One region of the Streptomyces sp. B3I8 genome, then DNA from elsewhere that is predicted to be linked to it. Evidence: riboswitches for the same ligand, from Rfam matches in the RefSeq annotation. Region 1 holds a riboswitch; each other region holds the start of a gene.

Region 1 (7,353 bases):
GCGGCCTGCTCGTCGGTGTGACTGACGATGAAGCGGTTGCCGGTGAGGACAAGCACCGTGACGTGCCGGCGGACCTCGTTCTGGTCGAACGTCGTCTCCTGGTGGACCAGGTACGACCGGATGGGCTCGCCGCCCACGGCGGCCTCCACCGCCTCGGCCACGAGGGCCGGGTAGTAGCCGCTGCGCTCGATCGCCGTTCGCAGCCCCTGGGTCGTCGTACTGGTCTTGGCCATGACGTCCATCCTACGGGGGCCCGCCCACTGCGAAGCACCGCTCGTCGGTCCGCTTCGACGGGCGGTGGGGCCTCGGCCTGCCGGTTCAGTACACCGGCAGGGTGCGGGGGCCGAGGTCGTCGCGGGCGGGCGGGGGTGCGAGGCGGACGGTGGCACCGAGCACGGCGGCACCGTGCGGGGCGACCACGACCGGTTCGAGAGCGACGGCGACCACCTCGGGGTGGTCGTCGACCAGGCGGGACAGGCGCAGCATGAGCTCCTCCAGCGCCGGGGTGTCCACCGGGGCCGAGCCGCGCCAGCCGAACAGGAGCGGTGCGGTGCGGATCGCACGGACGAGCGAGGAGGCGTCCCGGTCGGTGACCGGGACCAGCCGGTGCGCGGTGTCGCCGAGGAGTTGGGAGGCGGCCCCGGCGAGCCCGAAGGAGAGTACGGCCCCGGCCGCCGGGTCCAGCACCGCCCGTACGACGGTGTCGACGCCGCGCGGTGCCATGCCCTGCACTACGGGGCGCAGTTCCCCGGGGCCGCCGAACAGTTCGGTCAGTTCCGTGTACGCGTGGCGCAGCTGGGCCTCGTCGGCGAGGTCGAGGCGGACGCCGCCGAGGTCGGCGCGGTGGCGCAGGTGCGGGGCGGTGGCCTTGAGGGCTACGGGGTAGCCGAGGGTCCGGGCGGCCTCGGCGGCGGCATCGGGGGTGGGGGCGGGCAGCGCGCGGTGCACATGGATGCCGTAGGCGGCGAGCAGGTCGCAGGTGCGGTCGGGGTCGAGGGTGCGTCCCTGGCCGTCGCTGAGCAGCCGGGTGATGAGCCGGGCGGCGCCCTTCTCGTCGATGTCGTCGTACTCGGGCACCCGTCCCGGCTCGGCCGACTCCCGCCGCCACTGGGCGTACCGCACGGCCTCGGCGAGCGCCCGCACGGCCCGCTCGGCGGCGGGATAGGCGGGGATGAGCCGGGAGCCTGCGAGGGGTGCGGGGACGCCGGGGGGCGCGGAGGCGGTGCGGGGACCGGAGGCGGTGGGGGGCTCGGAGACGGTGTGAGGAGCGTGGGCGGTGCGGGACGGTTGCGGGCCCGTGCCGGCCGCCGCCGAGAGGGCCTCCGCCAGGCCGCCCAGTTCCACGTGCACGACGAGGACCGGCTTCGCGGGTGCCTCGCCCGTGGCGGAGCGGAGCGCCTCGGCCAGTGCGGCGTCCGCCGACGCGCCCTCCCCCACCGCGGGGATGGCCGTGACGACCACCGCGTCGCACGCGGGATCGGCCAGCGCGCGGGACAGGGCGGCGTGGAAGTCCGCCGCGCTCGCGCCCGTCGTCAGGTCGAGCGGCGGCAGCGGGCGCAGCCCCTCGGCCAGGCACGCGTCGTAGGTCAGCAGCCCCAGGGACTCGGAGTTGCCGAGGATGGCCACCCGGGGGCCCGCCGGAAGCGGCTGCCGGGCGAGCAGCAGCCCGGCGTCGACCAGTTCGGTGATGGTGTCGACCCGGATGACGCCCGCCTGCCGCAGCAGCGCGGACACCGTGGCGTGCGGCAGCCGGGTGCTCCGCACCGCGTGCCCGGTGGGGGTGCCGCCGTGCCGGGCGCCCTGGACCACCACCAGGGGCTTGACGGCGGCGGTGCGCCGGGCGAGCCGGGTGAACTTGCGGGGGTTGCCGATGGTCTCCAGGTACATGAGGGCGACGTCGGTGTCCGGGTCGTCGTACCAGTACTGGAGCACGTCGTTGCCCGAGACGTCGGCGCGGTTGCCTGCGGAGACGAACGTCGAGACACCGGAGACACCTGTCGCATCCGACGGGTTCGAGGTATTCGGCGCACTCGGCGCACTCGACCCGCCCGTCACCCCGGTGACCCCACCGCCGCGGCGGTGCAGCCGGGCGAGCAGGGCGATGCCGATGGCGCCGGACTGGGCGAACATGCCGATCCGGCCGGGGCGCGGCATCTCGGGTGCGAGGGAGGCGTTGAGGCGGACCCCGGGCGAGGTGTTGACGATGCCGAAGGCGTTGGGGCCGACGATGCGCATGCCGTACGTGCGTGCCTGGCGCACCAGCGCGCGCTGCCGTTCGCGCCCCTCGGGGCCGCTCTCGGCGTACCCGGCGGAGAGGACGACCAGGCCCTGCACGCCGTGCTCGCCGCACTCGGCGACCACCTCGGGGACCCGCTCGGCGGAGACGGCGACGACGGCGAGGTCGACCGGTCCGTCGATCTCGCGCACGGAGCGGTGCGCGGGGACTCCGTCGATGTCCTTCAGGTCGCCGGCGAAGGCCGTGTTGACCGCGTGCAGCCGGCCGGTGAAACCGGCGTTCCTGAGGTTGTCGAGCACGCTGCGGCCCACTCCGCCGGGCGCCCGGCCGACGCCGACGACCGCGACGGAGCCGGGCGCGAGCAGCCGGTGCACGGAGCGTGCCTCGGCGCGCTGCTCCCGGGCGCGCTGCACGGCCAGCGAGCGGTCGGTCGGCTCCAGGTCGAACTCCAGCCGGACGACGCCGTCCTCGAAGCTGCGCTTCTGGGTGTATCCGGCGTCCGTGAACACCTTGATCATGCGGCTGTTGGCGGGCAGCACCTCGGCGGCGAAGCGGCGGATGCCGCGCTCGCGGGCGACCGCGGCGATGTGCTCCAGGAGGGCGGAGGCGACGCCCCGGCCCTGGTGCGCGTCCTGCACCAGGAAGGCGACTTCGGCCTCGTCGGCCGGGCCGGTGGCGGGCCGGCCGTCGGCGTCGATGCGGTCGTACCGCACGGTGGCGATGAACTCGCCGCCGACCGTGGCCGCGAGCCCCACCCGGTCCACGAAGTCGTGGTGGGTGAAGCGGTGGACGTCCTTGGCGGACAGCCGCGGGTACGGCGCGAAGAAGCGGTAGTACTTCGACTCGTCGGACACCTGTTCGTAGAAGCTGATCAGGTGCTCGGCGTCGTCGACCGTGATGGGCCGGATCCGCGCGGTGCCGCCGTCGCGCAGCACCACGTCGGCCTCCCAGTGGGCGGGGTACGCGTGCCGGTCCGACGGGATCTGCATGGGCCCCAGCGTACGGCGAGGGTCCGACATCGGCGTGCGGCCGGATCCGATCACCGAGTCGGCCACCGAGACGATCGGCACGCCGACCACTGAAGCGGCCACGGAGGCGACAACCGAACGGGCCACCGAGCCGACGGCCGAACCGGCCACCGGGCCGGCCTCCCGCCCGGGACCGGCGTTGTGGAACACTGGTCTAGACAACCTGGCACACCTGAAGGGCAGCATCACCATGGCTGAGCGCCGCGTCAACATCGGCTGGGCCGAGGGCCTCCACGCCCGCCCCGCCTCCATCTTCGTCCGGGCCGCCACGGCCTCCGGCGTTCCCGTGACGATCGCCAAGGCGGGCGCCGCCCCCGTCAACGCCGGCTCGATGCTGGCCGTGCTCGGCCTGGGCGTCCAGGGCGGCGAGGAGGTCGTCCTCGCCTCCGACGCCGAGGGCGCGGACGCGGCCCTCGACCGCCTGGCCAAGCTCGTCGCCGACGGCCTCGAGGAACTGCCCGAGACGGTCTGAACCGGCGGTTCGGGTCTGCGGGAAGCGGGCCGGTGACTCAGGGGCGCCCGTACGGCCACGGGCGGTACGGGCACCCCTGAGCACGCGTTCGTACGGCGACCGACAGCCGGTATGCGTGTCGGTACTCGTTTTCCGCTCCGGGTTCCGCGAATTCAGCGGCCACGCGAACAGGGGGCGGCAATTCGATTCCCCGGCCGCGCCCCCCGCATTATCTCTTTGTACTTGTACGCCGCCCCTGTTAATTTCGTGGGCCCGTGATGTTTACGGCTTGTTGCGAAGTGCTCACGGCGGTGACCGGTCCGGCGGGGCGGAGGCGGTGCGTCGCGGCCGACCGCTCGGTGTGCAGGGCGGTGAGGGTGCGGGCGCGTTCGCCGTCGCCGCGGGCGATCGCGTCGACGACGGCGCCGTGTTCCGCCCAGTCCGTCAGCGGGTCCGCCGGCTCCCCCGTGACGTACATCCACGCGATCTTGTGCCGCAGCTGGGCCAGCGTGGTGCTCAGCGCAGGGCTCCCGGCGGCCTGGGCGAGCGTGTCGTGGAACCAGCCGTCCAGGGAGCGCAGGTCGTCGCTGTTGCCCCGGCCCGCCCGCTCCCTGCCCAGCCTGACCAGGCCACGCAGCACCTTCAGATGCGCCTCGGTGCGCCGCCGGGCGGCCCTGGCGGCACCGAGCGGCTCCAGCAGGACGTGCATGTCCAGCAGATCGGCGGCCTCCTGCGCGCCGGGTTCGGCCACGCACGCGCCCGCGTGCCGGCGGGTGACGACGAACCCCTCGGCCTCCAGCGTGCGCAGCGCCTCGCGCACGGGGACGCGGGAGACGCCGTAGCGCCGGGCGAGCACCTCCTCGGTGAGCCGGCTGCCGCGCGCGTGGACACCGGCGACGATGTCCTCGCGGATCGCCGTGCATACCGAGTGCGCCGGAATACGCATGTCCGACCTCCGCCTGATTCCCGTGCAAACACCGTCGGCCGGCGCATTGCTCGACCGACTCTATTGCAGGCGAGGGGAATTTCCGACGGCGAGATACCGCTCATGGTTATTTTTTGGCCAGCGGCGGAACAAAACCGGAACGGCCCCGGCTTCGGTGAGCCGGGGCCGTCACGTGCGGGCGAGCGGGAAGGCGGGCAGGCAAGTGGAGCGGGACGTGTACGTGTACGTCAGACGTTGACACCGTGGCCGCGCAGGTACGCCACCGGGTCGATGTCCGAGCCGTACTCCGGGCTCGTACGGGCCTCGAAGTGCAGGTGCGGGCCGGTGACGTTGCCGGTCGCGCCGGACAGGCCGATCTGCTGTCCGGCGGTGACCTGCTGGCCCACCGTGACGCCGATGGACGACAGGTGGCCGTACTGGGTGAAGGTGCCGTCGTTCATCTTGATGACGATCTGGTTGCCGTACGCCCCGCCCCAGCCCGTCTCCACGACGGTGCCGACGCCGACGGCGTGCACGGAGGTGCCGGTGGCGGCGTGGAAGTCGATGCCGGTGTGGCTGCCGGAGGACCACAGGGAGCTGCTGGCCTGGTAGCCGGTGGAGACGTAGGAGCCCGCGATCGGCGCGACGAACGTGTTGAGCCGCTTGCGCTCGGCCTCGCGGGCGGCGCGCTCCTTGGCCTCGTGCGCCCGCTTCGCCTGCTCGGCGGCCTCCTTGCGCGCGGCCTCCTCGGCCTCCTTGCGTGCGGCGGCCTTCTCCTGGGCCAGGGCCTGGGCGTCGATCCGCGCGGCGACGCTCTCGCCGATACCGGCGGCCTTCAGGAGTCCGGTCTGCCCGACCGAGGCGGGCGGTTCGGCGGCGAACGCGGGGGCGGCCAGGGTGCCGACGACGCCGGTGGTCGCGAGTGCCGCGACGCCCACGGCGCCGGTCGTCGTGCGCTTCGAGCGATCGGCGCGGCGGTGCTTCCCGGGGGCGCGGGTGAACGCCATGTAGGGGGTCGTCCTTTCCTTCCCTCTCGCCTACCGGGTTAGCTGACGGGTTCGGAGCAGGAAGGTCTCCTACGGACACCCTTCATGGGGGTGTCCGATTCACCCCAGGGACATGGGTCCCCGGCTCCCCTGGCTCGCGCCGTACGGGGACTCGGCGATGGCTGCCCGCTGCCGCGGATGCGGCGCGCTGCCTGACGGACAGCCGGGAAGACGCTAAGCGGACGCCGTTTCAGCGGGCAAACGAGGTCACGTTTTTGTTGCGTATCCCACACGTGCGAAGCGCCATCTCCCATGGCAATACGGACGAATTCGAGCCCGCGGGTGGGCACCTGCGGGTGAACGGAGGCCCCGGTGACATGACACGTCACCGGGGCCTCCCCCACCTCACGCGCGGCGCGGGCTACTCGGCGGCCACCACGGTGACCTCGCCGATGCCCAGCGCCCGTACGGGCTCCGCGATCCGCGCGGCGTCGCCCACCAGGACCGTCACCAGGCGGTCGGGCGGGAAGGCGTTGACGACGGCGGCCGTCGCCTCCACCGTGCCGGTGGCGGCGAGCTGCTGATAGAGCGTCGCCTGGTAGTCGTCGGGCAGGTGCTGCTCCACCTGGTCGGCGAGCGAGCTCGCGACGGCGGCCGCGGTCTCGAACTTCAGCGGGGCGACGCCCACCAGGTTCTGCACGGCGACATCGCGCTCGGCGTCGGTCAGGCCCTCGGCGGCGAGGGTGCGCAGCACCTTCCACAGGTCGTCGAGCGCGGGACCGGTGTTCGGCGTGTCGACGGAGCCGCTGATGGCGAGCATCGCGGCACCGCTTCCGTCGGGTGCGGAGCGCAACACCTGGGCGAACGCGCGCACTCCGTAGGTGTAGCCCTTCTCCTCGCGCAGCACACGGTCCAGCCGCGAGGTGAGGGTGCCGCCGAGGCAGTACGTGCCGAGCACCTGGGCGGGCCACACCCGGTCGTGCCGGTCGGCCCCGACGCGGCCGATGAGGAGCTGCGTCTGGACGGCTCCGGGGCGGTCCACGACGATCACGCGGCCGGTGTCGTCGGCCGTCACCGAGGGCACCGGGCGCGGCTGTCCGGGCGCCCCGGTCCACGCGCCGAGCGTGTCCGCGAGGAGCGCGTCCAGGTCGACGCCGGTGAGGTCGCCGACGACGACCGCGGTGGCCGTGGCGGGCCGTACGTGCCGCTCGTAGAAGGCGCGTACGGCGGCGGAGTCGATGGCCGCGACGCTCTCCTCGGTGCCCTGACGGGGCCGGGACATGCGGGAGTCCGCAGGGAAGAGCTGCCGGGACAGCTCCTTCGCGGCGCGCCGGGCCGGGTTGGCGGTCTCGTGCGGGATCTCGTCGAGCCGGTTGCGCACCAGGCGCTCGATCTCGCCGTCGTCGAACGCGGGGGCGCGCAGCGCGTCGGCGAGCAGACCGAGCGCCTTGGCGAGCCGCGAGACGGGCACCTCCAGGGAGAGCCGTACGCCGGGGTGGTCGGCGTGCGCGTCGAGAGTGGCGCCGCAGCGCTCCAGCTCGGCGGCGAAGTCCTCGGCGGAGTGCTTGTCGGTGCCCTCGGAGAAGGCGCGCGCCATGAGGGTGGCGACGCCCTCCTGCCCTTGCGGCTCGGCCTCCAGGGGCGCGTCGAGGAGCACCTCGACGGCGACGACCTGCTGGCCCGGGCGGTGGCAGCGCAGCAGCGTCAGGCCGTTGTCCAGGGTGCCG
Region 2 (7,353 bases), 2.5 Mb from region 1:
CTCGGCGCCGTGCTTCTCGATCACCGCCGCGTACTCGCGGCAGGCGGCGAACGTGCGCTCCAGCGCCTCGGGGGCGAGCCGGCCGGTGCGGTCGACGCCCTGCCCGAGCCGCACGATCGTCATGCGCCGGTCCAGGTCGGTGAGTTCACCGGTCTCCGGGTCCGCGTCGGCGACCAGCAGACGGATGGAGTTGGTACCGCAGTCGACGGCGGCGACTCGCGTCACTTGTCGTTCTCCTCGTGCTCATCGCGGGAATCCGGGACCGGGACCGTGGCCGTGGCCGGTACCGTCACGCACGCCCCCTTGCGCCACCACTCCGGCAGCATCGCGAGCGCCTCGTCGCCCAGCGGGTTGACGCCCGGACCGGCGGCCAGCGCGTGCGCCACGAGGACATGCAGGCACTTCACTCGGTCGGGCATCCCGCCCGCGGACGGGAAGCCCTTCAGCTCCTCGATCTCGTCCCGGCGCCGCAGATAGTCCTCGTGGGCGGCGCGGTATGCCGCGGCCAGCTCCGGGTCCTCGGCCAGGCGTTCGGTCATCTCCTTCATGACGCCATCGGCCTCCAGCGTGCCGATCGCGGAGTTCGCGCGCGGGCACGTCAGGTAGTACAGCGTCGGGAACGGCGTGCCGTCGGGCAGCCGCGGTGCCGTCTCGACCACATCGGGCTGCCCGCACGGGCACCGGTGCGCGATCGCGCGCAACCCGCGCGGCGGCCGGCCGAGCTGCTGCCGGAACGCCTCCACGTCGGCGTCGGTGGGTGCGGTGCGCGGGGTGGTCGGCGGAGGGGTTTCCATGCGCGTCGAAGAGTCTCTCTGTCCGTGTCGACACGGGCCCGAGGGGTCCGGTGCCCGCTTGCTGCCGTACGAGAACCGTACTGTCTCAACGGCGGACGGCCGCGTCCGCCCGGTCGACGCCGTCCCACAGGTTGGCGTACCAGGGGCGCGTCGCCGCGCCGCCGGCGGAGCGGGTGCGTGTGACGGCGCTGGGGTCCGCCACGACGAAGCCGGTCTCCCCCGGCATCACGTAGTGCAGCCGCAGCCTGATCTGCTGCTCCGCGTAGGCGTCGTCCTGCCAGCGGGCCTTGAGGTCGCGCAGCTGCTCCACCCGCTCACGGGCCTGCTCCTGCTTGCGCTCCTCCTCGGCGATACGGGCCCGCTGGGAGACGTACTGCCGCATCGGGTAGGCGAGCGCCACGATCATCGTGCACAGCACCAGGGCGAGCAGTGCCGCGCGGCCGGTGAGCCGGGAGCGGCGGGCCTGACGCCGGGTCTGCGAACGGTAGACCCGGGCGGCCGTCTGCTCGCCGAGCAGCCGCAGCCTGGTGGCGGTCGAGAACCGGTCCCGGTCCTTCGCGGCCATGTCCTCCGCCTCCCGTCGCGATCGCGCGCCCGTGTCCTACGTGGTCACGCGCGCCCCGTGCCGTACGTACCCGTGCCGTACGTGCTCGCCGCCGTACATGGTCGTACACGTCCGTGTCGTACGCGGTCGTAGGTGGTCGTACGTGCCCGTCTCACGCGTACGTCCCCGCACACGGTACGGGACCGGGTGCGGGGACGTACGTACGACGCTGCCTACGGGCGGTGCTCAGGCCTGCTCGGCCCGTGCCGTGCCTACTGGCCGGCGGAGCGGAACCGGGGGAACGCCGAGCGGCCGGCGTACACCGCGGCGTCGTCGAGGATCTCCTCGATGCGCAGCAGCTGGTTGTACTTGGCGACGCGCTCGGAGCGGGCCGGGGCGCCGGTCTTGATCTGGCCGCAGTTGGTGGCGACGGCCAGGTCGGCGATGGTGACGTCCTCGGTCTCACCGGAGCGGTGGGACATCATGCACTTGAAGCCGTTGCGCTGGGCGAGCTCGACGGCGTCCAGGGTCTCGGTCAGCGAGCCGATCTGGTTGACCTTGACCAGCAGGGCGTTGGCGGAGTTCTCCTCGATGCCGCGGGCCAGGCGCTCGGGGTTGGTGACGAACAGGTCGTCGCCGACGAGCTGCACCTTGTCGCCGAGCTTGGCGGTGATGGTCTGCCAGCCGGCCCAGTCGTCCTCGAACAGCGGGTCCTCGATGGAGACGAGCGGGTACGCGTCGACGAGCTCCGCGTAGTACTCGGTCATCTCGGCCGCCGAGCGCTCCTTGCCCTCGAAGGTGTAGACGCCGTCCTTGTAGAACTCGGAGGCGGCGACATCGAGGGCGAGGGCGATCTGGTCGCCGGGGGTGTAGCCGGCCTCCTTGATCGCCTCGAGGATGAGGTCCAGGGCCTCGCGGTTGGAGCCGAGGTTGGGGGCGAAGCCGCCCTCGTCGCCGAGGCCGGTGGCCAGGCCCTTGTTCTTCAGGACCTTCTTCAGCGTGTGGTAGACCTCGGCGCCCCAGCGCAGGGCCTCGGAGAAGGACTCCGCGCCGATCGGGGCGATCATGAACTCCTGGATGTCCACGTTGGAGTCGGCGTGCGAGCCGCCGTTCAGGATGTTCATCATCGGCACCGGCAGCAGGTGCGCGTTGGGGCCGCCGAGGTAACGGAAGAGCGGGAGGTCGCTGGCCTCGGAGGCGGCGTGGGCCACGGCGAGGGAGACGCCGAGGATGGCGTTGGCGCCCAGCGAGCCCTTATTGTCGGTGGCGTCCAGGTCGAACATGGCCTGGTCGATCAGGCGCTGCTCGGTGGCGTCGTAGCCGACCAGCTCCGGGCCGATCTGCTCGATGACGGCGAGGACGGCCTTCTCGACACCCTTGCCCAGGTAGCGGCTCGGGTCGCCGTCACGGAGTTCGATGGCCTCGAAGGCACCGGTGCTGGCACCGGAGGGAACGGCGGCACGACCCGTGCTGCCGTCGTCGAGGCCGACCTCGACCTCGACCGTGGGGTTGCCTCGGGAGTCCAGGATTTCCCGGGCTACGACGACGTCGATGGACGGCACGAGCATCTCCTTCTGGGATGTGACGCGGGTACGCCGGACCCTCGGGCCCGACGTGGGGCGCGGAGCCGGGACGGCCCGCGGTCCGAGCCTAGCCGTCCCGGGCGGCGGCACCGGTGTGCGGCCCACTCCGCGGGCAGAAGTGTGGGTGAATTGTTTCCTGACGGAACAAAATGAGCGGGGGTGGGCATCAGGAGAGCGCGGCGACACCCGGCGGCCGCAGACCCTTTCACGGCTCCCCCCTGCCCGGACATGCCCCACCCCCGGCGCGCACGGGGGAGACGCGCCGGGGGTGGGGGCCCGTGGGGACGGGGGTGGCCCCGCGGGAGGGCCGGGGTGGCCCGTGGGAGGGGCCGGGGTGGCCCCGCGGGGGCCGGGGGGTCAGCTCAGGTGGAGCTGCTGGCCCGGGTAGATGACGTCCGCGTCGTCCACGATGTCCTTGTTCAGCTTGAACAGCTTCTGCCAGCCGCCCTTGACGTCGTGGTCCGCGGCGATCTCGCTCAGGGTGTCACCCTTGACGACCTTGTACTCGCCGTCACCCTTCTCGACCTTCTTGCCGGTCGGCGTGGTGACCGTCTTCTTCACGGCCGGACGCTCCTGCGAGCGGGAGGCGTGCTGCCCGGCGGACGAGGAACCGCTGGTGGAGCCCGCGCTGCCGGAGCTGCCGGAGCTGCCGGAGCCGCTCGACCCGCTCGACGACGAGCCGTTGGACGACGAGCCGTTGGACGTGGCGGCCGCACCGTTGTACGCGGCGCCGGTCAGCCCCTTGCCGCACACCGGCCAGGCGCCCTTGCCCTGGCCCGCGAGGACCTTCTCGGCGACGGCTATCTGCGCCGACTTGGAGGCCAGGTCGGCACGCGCGGCGTACGCGGTACCGCCGTACGCGGCCCAGGTGGAGTTGGTGAACTGCAGGCCACCGTAGAAACCGTTGCCGGTGTTGATGGACCAGTTGCCGCCGGACTCGCACTGGGCGACGGCGTCCCACTGGGAGGCGGTGGCGGCGGAGGCGTTACCGGCCGCCATCAGCGGGGCGGCGACGGCGGCACCGGTGACGCCGGCGAGTGCGACGACCCGGGTGGCCTTGGACGGACGACGGTGCTTGCCCTTGCCGGAAAACAGCATGGAGAGATCCCCTCACCGACGCCTGCGAGGTGAGCTGTCGGGTTCGGGCCGGTTGAGTTGCCCGGTCGTGTGCCGCTTCCGGCACACGACTTCACCCCAAGCCGTGTCCGGCCGTCCGGGGCCACGAGATGGCCCGGCTGCCGGACCCGGCACTTACCTGGGTCCCCCGCTCCTGCCTACGGCGCTTGACGCGACGACTGTTCCCGTACGGCCGCTGGCAGGATTCGGCGTTGCGACCGTCGGGGCCCGCGATGGCGAGCGGTGACGACCGTAGACACGGGATCCGGCGGATTTCAAAGACGATCAAGGCTTATGAGACTCATCCCACACTTTCACCGAATCGGACATCAAGGGTGATCCACGGACCAAACTCCCCTGATTTCGGGTGCACTTCGACCCCGTACGTCCGATTGTTCCCCTGGCGTCCCAGCAGTCCCGGACCCCTGTTCGCCTACTCCACGTCGAGGCTCTGACCGGCGCGGATGACGCTCGGGTCGCTGCCGATGGCGTCCTTGTTCTGGCGGTAGAGGGCCTCCCACCCGCCGTCGACGCCAAGGGAGTCGGCGATGGAGCCGAGGGTGTCGCCGTCGCGGACCGTGTAGGTGGAGCCCGTCTCGGCGCTGCTGCCGCGGTGCCGGCCGGTTCCGTCGGCGATGAGGGTGTTGGCACCCTTCGTCCCGTCGACGGCGCCCGTGTCGACGAGGGCCGAGGCGCCCGGGCTCTGCCGGTAGTGGTCGTCCGACGCGCTCCCCGACGACCGCCCGGCCGACGAACCGCCGGACTTGTCACCGGATTCCGGAGACCGGGTGGATTCGCCGCCGGAGCGCGAATCGCCGGAATCGCGGGAGGAATCCTCGCCCTTCTTGCTCGGGCTCGCGCTCGCCTTTCCGGAGGCGCGGTCGGACGTGCTGCCGGAATCCCCGGTGGACTTGCCGGAGGAGCCCGGTGAATTCGAGGAGCCGGAGGAACCCGAGGAGGAGGACGCCGAGCCGGACGAATCGGCCGAACCGGACGAGTTGTCCAGTCCGAGGTCGAGTCCGGAGTCGGAGTCCCCGGACTCGTCCGAGGAGGAACCGCCGCCCAGGCCCGTGTCCACGTCCGCGGAACCGGAGTCCTTGGAGAGTCCGGAGAGCGGGCCGCAGGTGGGCCAGGCGGCGACGCCCTCGGCGTCGAGGATCTTCTCGGCGACGGCGATCTGCTGCGAGCGGCTGGCCTGGTCGGGGCTCGGCGCGTAGTCGAGGCCGCCGTAGTGGTCCCAGTCGTCCTGCGACAACTGCAGTCCGCCGTACAGGTTGTTGCCCGTGTCGGCGCTCCAGGAGCCGCCGCTCTCACACTCCGCCACGTGGTCCCAGGTGGTGCCGCTGGCGGCGCTCGCACCGGTGGCGCCGAGCAGGGGGATGGCGATGGCGGAGCCGGTCACGCCGGCCGCGACGAGGAGAGCCGGAGCCTGGCGGGGGCGACGGTGACGACCGTTCCCGGAGAGCATGCGGATGCCTTTCACACGACAGCGGTGACCCAACGCGGCGATCCGGGGGACCGCCTTGTTGATGCGTGAACGTATAGCCAGTAGAACACCGGTTACAAGTTAATGCAGCGCAGATCACGTGAAGATCACAAAGCTGAAAACCTGTCACTTTTGCGTGGCTGAGCGTGTTTACGCGGAACCGATGCCGTCTCATTTCGGGACGGGTGCGAACTCCACGGGCAGCGTGCGCAATCCGCGCATGATGAGGCCTCCACGCCACCGCAATTCGGTGGAATCCACCGCGAGTCGGAGGTCCGGAAGGCGGGTCAGGAGGGCCGCGAGCGCGGTCCGGCCCTCCAGACGGGCGAGCGGGGCACCGAGACAGTAGTGGATGCCGTGCCCGTATCCGAGGTGTTGATTGTCACGGCGAGTGAGATCGAGCACGTCCGGGTCGGTGAACCGTTCCGGGTCGCGGTCGGCGGCCGCCAGGACGACGAGGACGGGGTCGCCGGGGGCGATGTCCTGGCCGCCGAGGGTCAGCGGCCGGGTGGCGAACCGCCAGGTGGCCAGCTCCACCGGGCCGTCGAAGCGCAGGAGTTCCTCGACCCCGCTCTCCAGCAGGCCCGTCTCCCCCGCGGCGAGGGAGTCCTGCAGCCGGGTCCGCTGCCCGGGGTGGGCGAGCAGGGCGTGGATGCCGTTGCCGATGAGATTGACGGTGGTCTCGAAGCCCGCGAAGAGAAGGATGAACGCCATCGCGGCGACCTCGTTCTCCGTGAGGTGCTCGCCCTCGTCGGAGGCGCGGATGAGACCGGAGACGAGATCCTCGCCGGGGGCGGCCTCGGCGGGCAGTGCCTCGCGCTTGCGGTGGATGAGGTCGGCGAGATAGCCGCGCATCTTCTTGACGGAGCGGGCGACCCCGCCGCGGGGGCCGCCCTGGTGACGGATCATCATGCCCGCCCAGTCGCGGAAGTCGTCCTGGTCCTCGCGCGGGACGCCGAGGAGGTCGCAGATGGCGTAGATGGGGAGCGGGAAGGCGAACTCGTGGATCAGGTCGGCCTCGCCGCGGGCGGCGAAGCCGTCGATGAGGTGGTCCGTCAGCTCCTGCACGCGCGGGGCGAACTCGGCGACGCGGCGGGGGGTGAACGCGGTGCTGACCAGGCGGCGCAGGCGGGTGTGGTCCGGCGGGTCGATGTTGAGCAGATGCGTCATCAGCTCGGCCTTGCGCTCGCCGGGGATGCCGGTTCTGCCCCGGGCGTGGGCGGGCTCGTCGTGGTGGGCCGGGTTCTTGGACAGCCGGGGATCGGCGAGGGCGCGGCGGGCGTCGGCGTAACGGGTGACGAGCCAGGCCTCGACGCCGCTGGGGAGGCGGGTGCGGTGGACGGGATCGTGGCCGCGGAGCCAGGCGTAGGCGGGGTAGGGGTCGGTGGCGAACTCCCAGGTGAACAGGGCGGGGCCCGCGGGGGGTGGGGACGGGGTGGGGCTCGGCTCGCCATGCATACGGCGACCCTAACGGCCGGGGGGCCTGCGCGGTTTTCTCCGCCCCCGCCGCCCCGACCCTTCCCGTCCCCGGAGGGCTCCGCCCCCCGGACTCACGGACTCCCGGACTCACGGACCCCCGGACCCCCGGACCCCCGGACCCCCGGACCCCCGAGACGATTGCGCAGTTCCCCGCGCCCCTGTCGTAGACCCTCCCCGGGCGCACCCGGCGTCAGGTCGTGCCTGCCCCCTCCACCACGCGGATCGCGTCCCGGTACGCCCGTGCGGCCACCCGCAACGCCGCCTCGGGATCCACCCCGTCCGCCTCCGACCGCGCCGCCAGCGCGAGCAACTCGTACCCGACCCCTTCCCCCACCGGCAACGGCACCACCA
Region 3 (7,353 bases), 950 kb from region 1:
GACGGATCCGTGTCTCAGGCCTCACCCACCTGGTCCACGGTGCGGTCGGTTGCCCCACCGGCCGGAGGCCAGGCCTGCCAGCCGCCGGCCGGGGCCTGGGCCACCTCGCGCCACCACGGGAAGACGGCTCCCGCCGCGGCCGGTTCGAGGGGTTCGCCCGGGCGGGGGGCCACCATGGTGGCGCCCGCGCGGTGTGCCGCCCACATCGTCCGCTCGCCGGGCTCGGCCCACGGGTGCGGTGCCAGGTTGAAGGTGCCCCAGTGGATGGGCAGCAGGACGCCCGCGGCCGCGTCCCCGCCCTGCAGGTCACGGTGGGCGTCGACGCCCTCCTCGGGGGTCATGTGGATGTCCGGCCACATGTCGCTGTACGCGCCGATCTGGATCATCGTCGCGTCGAACGGGCCGTGTTCCGTGCCGATGTCCTTGAAGCCGAAGAAATAACCGGTGTCCCCGCTGTGGTAGATCCGGTGGTGCTCGCCCGCGACCACCCAGGACGCCCACAGGGTGTGCTGTCTGTTGCGGATGCCGCGGCCGCAGAAGTGACGGGCGGGGGTGGCGGTGAGGGTGAGCCCGCCGACGCGCGTCGACTCGTTCCAGTCCAGCTCGCGCATCCGGTCCGGGGAGACGCCCCAGCGTTCCAGGTGGGCGCCGACGCCGAGCGGCACCGCGAAGAGCGTGTCCGTGCCGGCCAGTGCCTTGATCGTGGGCAGGTCGAGGTGGTCGTAGTGGTCGTGCGAGATGACGACCACGTCGACCGGGCCGAGCGCGGCCAGCGGCAGCGGGACGGGGTGCAGCCGCTTGGGGCCGATGAAGTCGAACGGGGAGCAGCGCTGCCCCCACACCGGGTCGAACAGGACGCGCTGTCCGTCGATCTCGGCGAGGATGCTGGAGTGGCCCGTCCAGGTGAGCCGGAGGCCGCTCTTCGGGGGCCGGGCGAGGTCGGCGACGGTCGTGGCGTGCACGGGGATGGTGCCGGTGGGGGCCCGTCGGGCGCGGGACTCCTTGTCGAGGTACTCCTTGGCCATCCCCAGGGCGGAGCCGCCGGACTCGCGGGTGCGGGTGCCGTCCGGGTTGACGAAGACGCCGTCGGCGAAGTTCGGGGAGCGGCGGATGCGGGCCATGCGTGCGCCCGTCGGGTCCGCGCCGAAGGAAAGCGGCCGTATGGGGCGCGGCCGGGTGGTGGGGGTACGTAGGCCGGTCACGGCGTCTCCAGTGGTGATCGTGGTGCGGTCCGTTTTCCGCGTCAACGGTTGTGGGGCGGCTGTGGGTTCCCGGGGGGTGGGTGGGGGTGCGGGGGTACGGGGAGGGCGCCGGGGAGGTCCTTCGCCCCCGCCGCCCCTTTCCCGTCCCGACCCCGGGCTCCCCCTCAGACCGCCGTGCCGATCCGCATCCTGATGTCCTCCGGGGACAGCGGGCCCTTGGCCACCGCCGTGTCGCCGGAGGACTGGCCGCGCAGCCGTCGGCCGATCCACGGCACGAGGTGCTCGCGCGCCCAGTGGATGTCGTCGCGGCGGATCTCCAGCGTCCCGCGCGGCGGCAGCGGCGGCCACGGCTGGTCGGGGTCGGCCGGGATCTCCAGGCCGAGGAGCTGGCCGGCGCGCAGGGCGACCCGGGTGTGCCCCTCGGGCGAGAGGTGCAGCCGGTCGGTGTCCCACGCCCGCCGGTCCTGCACCGTGCGCAGCGACCACAGGTCGAGCACGGGGCACCCGTAACGGTCGGCGATGGCCCGCACGTGCCCGTTGTACGTCGCGATCTTGCCGCGCAGGTGCTTGAACACGGGGACACCGCGGGTGTCGAAGCCGGTGGTCACCATCACCGTGCCGACCGTGCCGGTGAGGCGGGCGACCGCGCGCTCGAACCGTTCGGCGACCTCGTCCGGGTCGGTGCCGGGCCGGATGATGTCGTTGCCGCCCGCGCAGAAGGAGACCAGGTCGGGAGCGAGCTCCAGGGCCCGCGGGAGCTGGTCCGCGACGATCTGGTCGAGCAGTTTCCCGCGTACGGCGAGGTTGGTGTACCGGAAGTCGCCCTCGGGCCGCCGGTCGGCGAGGAGGACCGCGAAACGGTCGGCCCAGCCGACGAAGGCCCCGTCCGGCCCGGGGTCGCCCACGCCTTCGGTGAAGCTGTCCCCCACCGCCACGTACGACCCGATCACTGATCTGTTGTCACTCTTCGAATCGTCTGCCACATCGGCCCATCCTTCCTCCTGGGATGTGAGCTACGCGACCGTAAGGAGGGATTGACGGGCGGTGAGATACCCCACGGGTCAAGGCTTGGTCAATCGCGGAATAAGGCGCCGTCGCGACGCGCGGGGACGAAAGGGCACGGCCGAAGGCCGGACCCCGGGGATCGAGGGTCCGGCCTTCACAGGGCGCGGGAGCCGTCAGCCGACGGTGACGCCGTGGGCGCGCAGGTAGGCGACCGGGTCCACGTCCGAGCCGTAGTTCGGGGTGGTCCGGATCTCGAAGTGCAGGTGCGGCCCGGTCACGTTGCCGGTGGCGCCGGAGAGGCCGAGCTGCTGGCCCTCGGTCACGGTCTGGCCGGCCGAGACGGAGAGCTGCGAGAGGTGGGCGTACTGGGCGTAGTGGCCGTCGGCGAGCTTGAGGACGACCTGGTTGCCGTACGCGCCGCCCCAGCCGGCGGAGACGACGGTGGCGTCGGCTATGGCCTTGACGCTGGTGCCGGTCGGGACCACGAAGTCGGTGCCGGTGTGGTAGCCGCTGGACCACATGCTGCCGGCGGTGTGGTAAGCGGTGCCGATGACGGCGCCCTGGACCGGCAGGGTGTACCCGGAGGAGCTGCTCGCGGCGGGCTCGGCGGAGGAGGCGGCGGACCGGCCGGTCTGCGCGGACGCGGGCTTCTCGGCGTTCGCGGACTTCTCTGCGGTGCCGCTCCTGGCCGGGGCCTCGTGCGCGGCGGAGGACGAACCCGTCGCGTGCGCCGGAGCCTTGGCACCGAGGGTGAGCTTCAGGCCGGGGTGGATGAGCGACGGGTCGGTCCCGACGGCCGCACGGTTGTCGTCGTAGAGCTTGTGCCAGCCGCCGGCGACGTGCTGCTCGTCGGCGATCCTGGCGAGCCAGTCGCCGGCCTTCACCGTGTAGGTGCGGGCGGCGCCCTCGTGAGCGCCCGCCGTGACGGAGGTGGCGGAGTGCTCGGGTGCGGCGGCCGGGGTGGCCGCGTGGGCGCCGGTGGCAACCAGCAGGGGCAGCGCGATCGCGGCGCCACCGGTTCCGGCGGCGGCGAGGGAGGTGGTGATGAACCGGGCCTTGGTACGGCGGTGCTTACCCTTCGCGGGCATGTCGAATTCCTCTCCTGCGCCTGCGAGGTGAGCTGTCGGGTGCGAGCTGGAGATGCCCGGCCGTGTGATTCCACGGCTTTACCCCGAGCCTGTCCTGGAAGACCGGACCAGGCGATGTACCTGTGGGTCCCCCGCTCCTGCCGAGTGCGGGTGGGTGAGTGCGGATTCCGGGCGGCGGCAGGATTAGGCGTTCCGCTCGGAACGAGGGGGAACGTAAGCGAAATGGCGCCGCGACCACAAGCTTTGGATTTCCCGGGCACCGGGTTCTCTTGATCGATTCACAGAATTCACGCCGCCGCACAGAAATGGACGATCTTCTTCTCCCGCCGAATTCACCGACGGAACAGGCGAATTACGTGAACATGACGTTCGACGCCCCGTCACGGATATGACGCTGCTCACGCGCCGCTCGTCGATGTGGAGCAATACCGGGCCAGTTGGAGTGAAGCGACCAAGAATGACTATTCGGACAGAAACCCCTTATAGGGATCGACCGATTGGCCGCATGGTCCGTTTCACGGCATTCGCGGCGATGAGAGGCCCGTGGACGATGCGTGTACGGAACATGCTTGCCGGGGGCACCCGTGCCGTATCGTCGTCGGCGGTACGCGCCCCGCCGACGAGCCGCGTCGGCGGACGGATGGGAGGAGCACCCGTGACACAGCAGGTCCCGTCGACCGAGCCCGAGCTGGCCGGAGTGCGCAACTTCCGCGACCTGGGCGGGCTGCCGACCACGGACGGCCGGCGCGTGGCGTTCGGCAGGCTGTTCCGCAGCGGCCACCTCGCCCATGCGACGGCCGAGGACGCGGAGTTCCTCACCTCCCTGAACCTGCGCACGGTCTTCGACTTCCGCAACGCCGCCGACCACAAGCTGGAGGGCCCGGACGTGGAGCTGCCGGGCGTACGCAACGTGGGCATGCCGCTGTCCGACCCGGCCGACGGCGCGGAGTTCTGGAAGATGGTGCGCGAGGGGGACCTGGACCAGCTGCGGGAACTGCTGGCCGACGGCCGGGCCGAGGCCCGCATGATCGCCTCGTACCGCGCGATCGTCCGCGGACGCACGGCGGAGCACGCGCGGGTGCTGGGCACGCTGGCCGACGGCGGCGCGCCCGCGCTGATGCACTGCTCGGCGGGGAAGGACCGGGCGGGGCTGTCGATCGCCGTGACACTGCTCGCCCTGGGCGTGGAGCGGGACGCGATCGTCGCCGACTATCTGGAGTCGAACGCGAAGCACCGCCGGTACAAGGTGCGGCGCACCGCGTCCTCGCCGGACGCGTACTCCGCCGAGGTGATGGAACTGCTCGGCCCGCTGTTCGACGCGCGGGCCGAGTACCTCCGGGCGGCGTTCACCACGATCGAGGAGACCTGGGGCGGGGTGGACGCCTACCTGGGACAGGGTCTGGGAGTCACCCCCGAGGTGCGCACGCGGCTGCGCGAGCACCTGCTGGACTGAGGAAGCCTCCCCGGGCCGGGCCTACTTGGCGCCCACCTGGAAGAGCAGCCAGATGAAGGCGGCGAAGAGGTGGCCGACGGCCAGGTAGACGAGCAGCCTGATCCACAGGGCGCGCGGGAATTTCGTCTCGTAGTCGCTCATGGGGTGTCTCCGGTGAGAGGTCCGAGGCAGAGCGCGGTGCTCGGGCTCTGCAGGAGGGTGTGGACGAACAGCAGCTCGCAGCCGGCGCGGTCGGCGGCGGCGAGGCGGTGCGGGGTGAGCGAGTCGAAGTGCGCGCTGTCCCCGGCGTCGAGGAGATGCGCGGTGTCGCCGAGGCGGAGGCGGAGCCGGCCGCGCAGGACGTGGAGCCACTCCTCCCCCGGGTGGACGCGGACGATGTCGCCCTGCGTGCCGTGCGGGACGTGGACGCGCAGTGCCTGCATGCCGCGGGCGGGGGCGCCGGCCTGCCAGTACGTCCAGCCGCCGGCCTGCGTCGGTTCCGCGCGGGCGGCGCGGACGACGGCGTCGCGCTCGGCGACGGTCTCGCCGAGCAGTTCGGAGACGGTCGTGCCGTAGACGCGGGCGAGCGTGAGCAGGACGGGGAGTGAGGGGTGGCGATGGCCGGTCTCCAGGCGGGAGAGGTGGGCCGGCGAGAGGTTCGCGGCCTGGGCCGCGGTCTCCAGGGTCATGCCTGTGCGGTGGCGGTGGGCGCGGAGTTGCGGGGCGACGGTGGGGAGGGCCGCGCCGGGCTCCGCCGGGGGTGGCGGATCGGAAGGGCTGCTCATACCTCGATTGAGCCAGATTTTTGCCCGCTGGGCAATTTTCTTGCCTGAGAGGCAAAAGCGTGCGAAGGTGTGCCCACCCGGTCTCAACGCCCCCGCCGCCCCTGCCCTTCCCGTCCCCAGGGGGCTCCGCGCCCCTGGACAGGGGCGCGGAGAACTGCGCGAGAAGCCCCGCCCACCCGCACGTCCGGGGTCCGAAGGGGCAGAGCCCCTTGAGGGACGGGAGCGGGAAGGTGCGGCCGGGGCGAAAACCCGGGCGCCCCCTACCTCGCCGCCACCGCCTGCCTCACCAGCGTCTTGCCGAAGTCCCACATGAGACCCCCCTCGTGCGCGTCGTCCATGACCGCCGTGAACGCCTCCAGGAACCGGTCGACATCCGCCTCGTCCACCACCAACGGCGGAATCAGCTTGATCACCTCCAGATGGTCCCCGGACACCTGCGTCAGGATCCGGTGCCGCTGCAACAGCGGCACGACGACCATCTGCGCGAACAGCCCCTTCCGCGCCGCCTGCAGCATCGCCCACCGGCTCCGCAGCTTCAGCGACTTCGGCCGGCCGAACTCGATGCCGATCATCAGCCCCCGCCCGCGCACCTCGGCGAGCAGCTCGTACCTCTCCGTGAGCGCCGCGAGCCCGGACTTCAGCCTCTCCCCCATCGCCCGCGCGCCCGCGACGATCTGCTCGTTCTCCATCGCGTGCAGCACCGCGAGCCCCGCCGCCATGGCCTGCGCGTTGGCGCCGAAGCTGGCGGAGTGGACCAGGACGCGGTCCATGGAGGAGTAGACCTTCTTGAAGATCCAGTCCTTGCCGAGCGTCGCCGACACCGGCACGTACCCGCCCGACAGCGACTTCGCCACGCACACCAGGTCCGGCTCGACCCCGTCCTCGTGCTGGTAGGCGTAGAAGTCGCCGGTGCGGCCGAGGCCGGTCTGCACCTCGTCGGCGATGAGCAGCGCCTTGTGCTTGTGCAGCAGCTCCTGAGCGGCGCGCAGATAGCCGGGCGGCGCCTCGTGCACGCCCTTGCCCTGGATGGGCTCGACGATGAGCGCGGCCACGTCGCCCTTCTTCAACTCCCGGGCCAGCGCGTCGAGATCGCCGAGCGGCACCGCGGTGTCGGGCAGCAGCGGGGCGAAGCCGTCACGGAAGCCGTCCTCCCCGTTGACGGAGAGGGACCCGGTGGTCAGCCCGTGGAAGGCATGGTCGCAGTACAGGACGCGGCGCCGCCCGGTGGCGTACCGGGCGAACTTGAGCGCGGTCTCGACCGCCTCGGTGCCGCTGTTGCCGAAGAAGACACGGTCCAGGTGCGGGCTGTGGGAGAGCAGCTTCTCGGCGAGCAGTCCGGGCAGCGGCGGGCAGTCGAACCGGGTCAGGTCGGCGAGGTCGGCGTCGAGTACGTCGTGCAACGCCTTGCGCACCACCGGGTGGTGCCGGCCCAGGCCCATGACGCCGAACCCGGCGAGCATGTCGAGGTAGTCGTTGCCGTCGGCGTCCCAGAAGTGGGCGCCCTCGGCGCGTTCGTAGACCTTGTCGAAGCCGATGGTGTGCAGCATGCGCGGCAACTGGTGGTTCACGTAGCGGCCGTGCAGGTCGTAACGCTCGCCACCGCGCTCGGCCAGCAGCCCGGCGAGGTCGAACTCCCTCGCCCCGTCCGCCTCCTTGCCGCGGGCGGTCTGACGGGGGGCGGGTTCCGCGGTGGTCATACGTGGTTCTCCTCGGACGTCTTCACGTGTGCCGGTGTGTCCTGTCCCGGCAGGGCGCCGGCCGTGCCGGTGGCGAGACACCCGCTGATCCGGCCCGCGATCTCGACGGGCGTCAGCCCGATGTCGGCGAGCACCTCGCCCCGC

The links. A riboswitch is a leader RNA that binds a small molecule or an ion and turns the genes downstream of it on or off. The one in region 1 is predicted to bind cyclic di-AMP.
Positions count from the first base shown of each region.
Region 2: linked by a shared signal. The riboswitch ahead of QFZ64_RS14625 (transglycosylase family protein) and the one ahead of QFZ64_RS26050 (M23 family metallopeptidase) in region 1 are both predicted to bind cyclic di-AMP.
Region 3: linked by a shared signal. The riboswitch ahead of QFZ64_RS30285 (M23 family metallopeptidase) and the one ahead of QFZ64_RS26050 (M23 family metallopeptidase) in region 1 are both predicted to bind cyclic di-AMP.

Region 1 is NZ_JAUSYN010000002.1:5,382,075-5,389,427, reverse strand. It holds gene QFZ64_RS26070 (DUF5998 family protein) at 1-242, opposite strand, end outside; gene QFZ64_RS26065 (bifunctional GNAT family N-acetyltransferase/acetate--CoA ligase family protein) at 319-3,225, opposite strand; gene QFZ64_RS26060 (HPr family phosphocarrier protein) at 3,455-3,736, shown strand; gene QFZ64_RS26055 (GntR family transcriptional regulator) at 3,975-4,661, opposite strand; gene QFZ64_RS26050 (M23 family metallopeptidase) at 4,889-5,647, opposite strand; cyclic di-AMP (ydaO/yuaA leader) riboswitch at 5,660-5,814, opposite strand; gene QFZ64_RS26045 (pitrilysin family protein) at 6,048-7,353, opposite strand, start outside.
Region 2 is NZ_JAUSYN010000002.1:2,843,428-2,850,780, forward strand. It holds gene QFZ64_RS14605 (Ppx/GppA phosphatase family protein) at 1-225, opposite strand, end outside; gene QFZ64_RS14610 (DUF501 domain-containing protein) at 222-794, opposite strand; gene QFZ64_RS14615 (septum formation initiator family protein) at 880-1,359, opposite strand; gene eno (phosphopyruvate hydratase) at 1,611-2,900, opposite strand; gene QFZ64_RS14625 (transglycosylase family protein) at 3,279-4,019, opposite strand; cyclic di-AMP (ydaO/yuaA leader) riboswitch at 4,024-4,213, opposite strand; gene QFZ64_RS14630 (transglycosylase family protein) at 4,471-5,505, opposite strand; gene QFZ64_RS14635 (cytochrome P450) at 5,695-6,981, opposite strand; gene QFZ64_RS14640 (nucleoside triphosphate pyrophosphohydrolase) at 7,193-7,353, opposite strand, start outside.
Region 3 is NZ_JAUSYN010000002.1:6,328,230-6,335,582, reverse strand. It holds gene QFZ64_RS30295 (MBL fold metallo-hydrolase) at 15-1,202, opposite strand; gene QFZ64_RS30290 (SGNH/GDSL hydrolase family protein) at 1,367-2,152, opposite strand; gene QFZ64_RS30285 (M23 family metallopeptidase) at 2,381-3,295, opposite strand; cyclic di-AMP (ydaO/yuaA leader) riboswitch at 3,300-3,462, opposite strand; gene QFZ64_RS30280 (tyrosine-protein phosphatase) at 3,951-4,748, shown strand; gene QFZ64_RS30275 (DUF6126 family protein) at 4,770-4,889, opposite strand; gene QFZ64_RS30270 (helix-turn-helix domain-containing protein) at 4,886-5,512, opposite strand; gene QFZ64_RS30265 (aspartate aminotransferase family protein) at 5,773-7,209, opposite strand; gene dxs (1-deoxy-D-xylulose-5-phosphate synthase) at 7,206-7,353, opposite strand, start outside.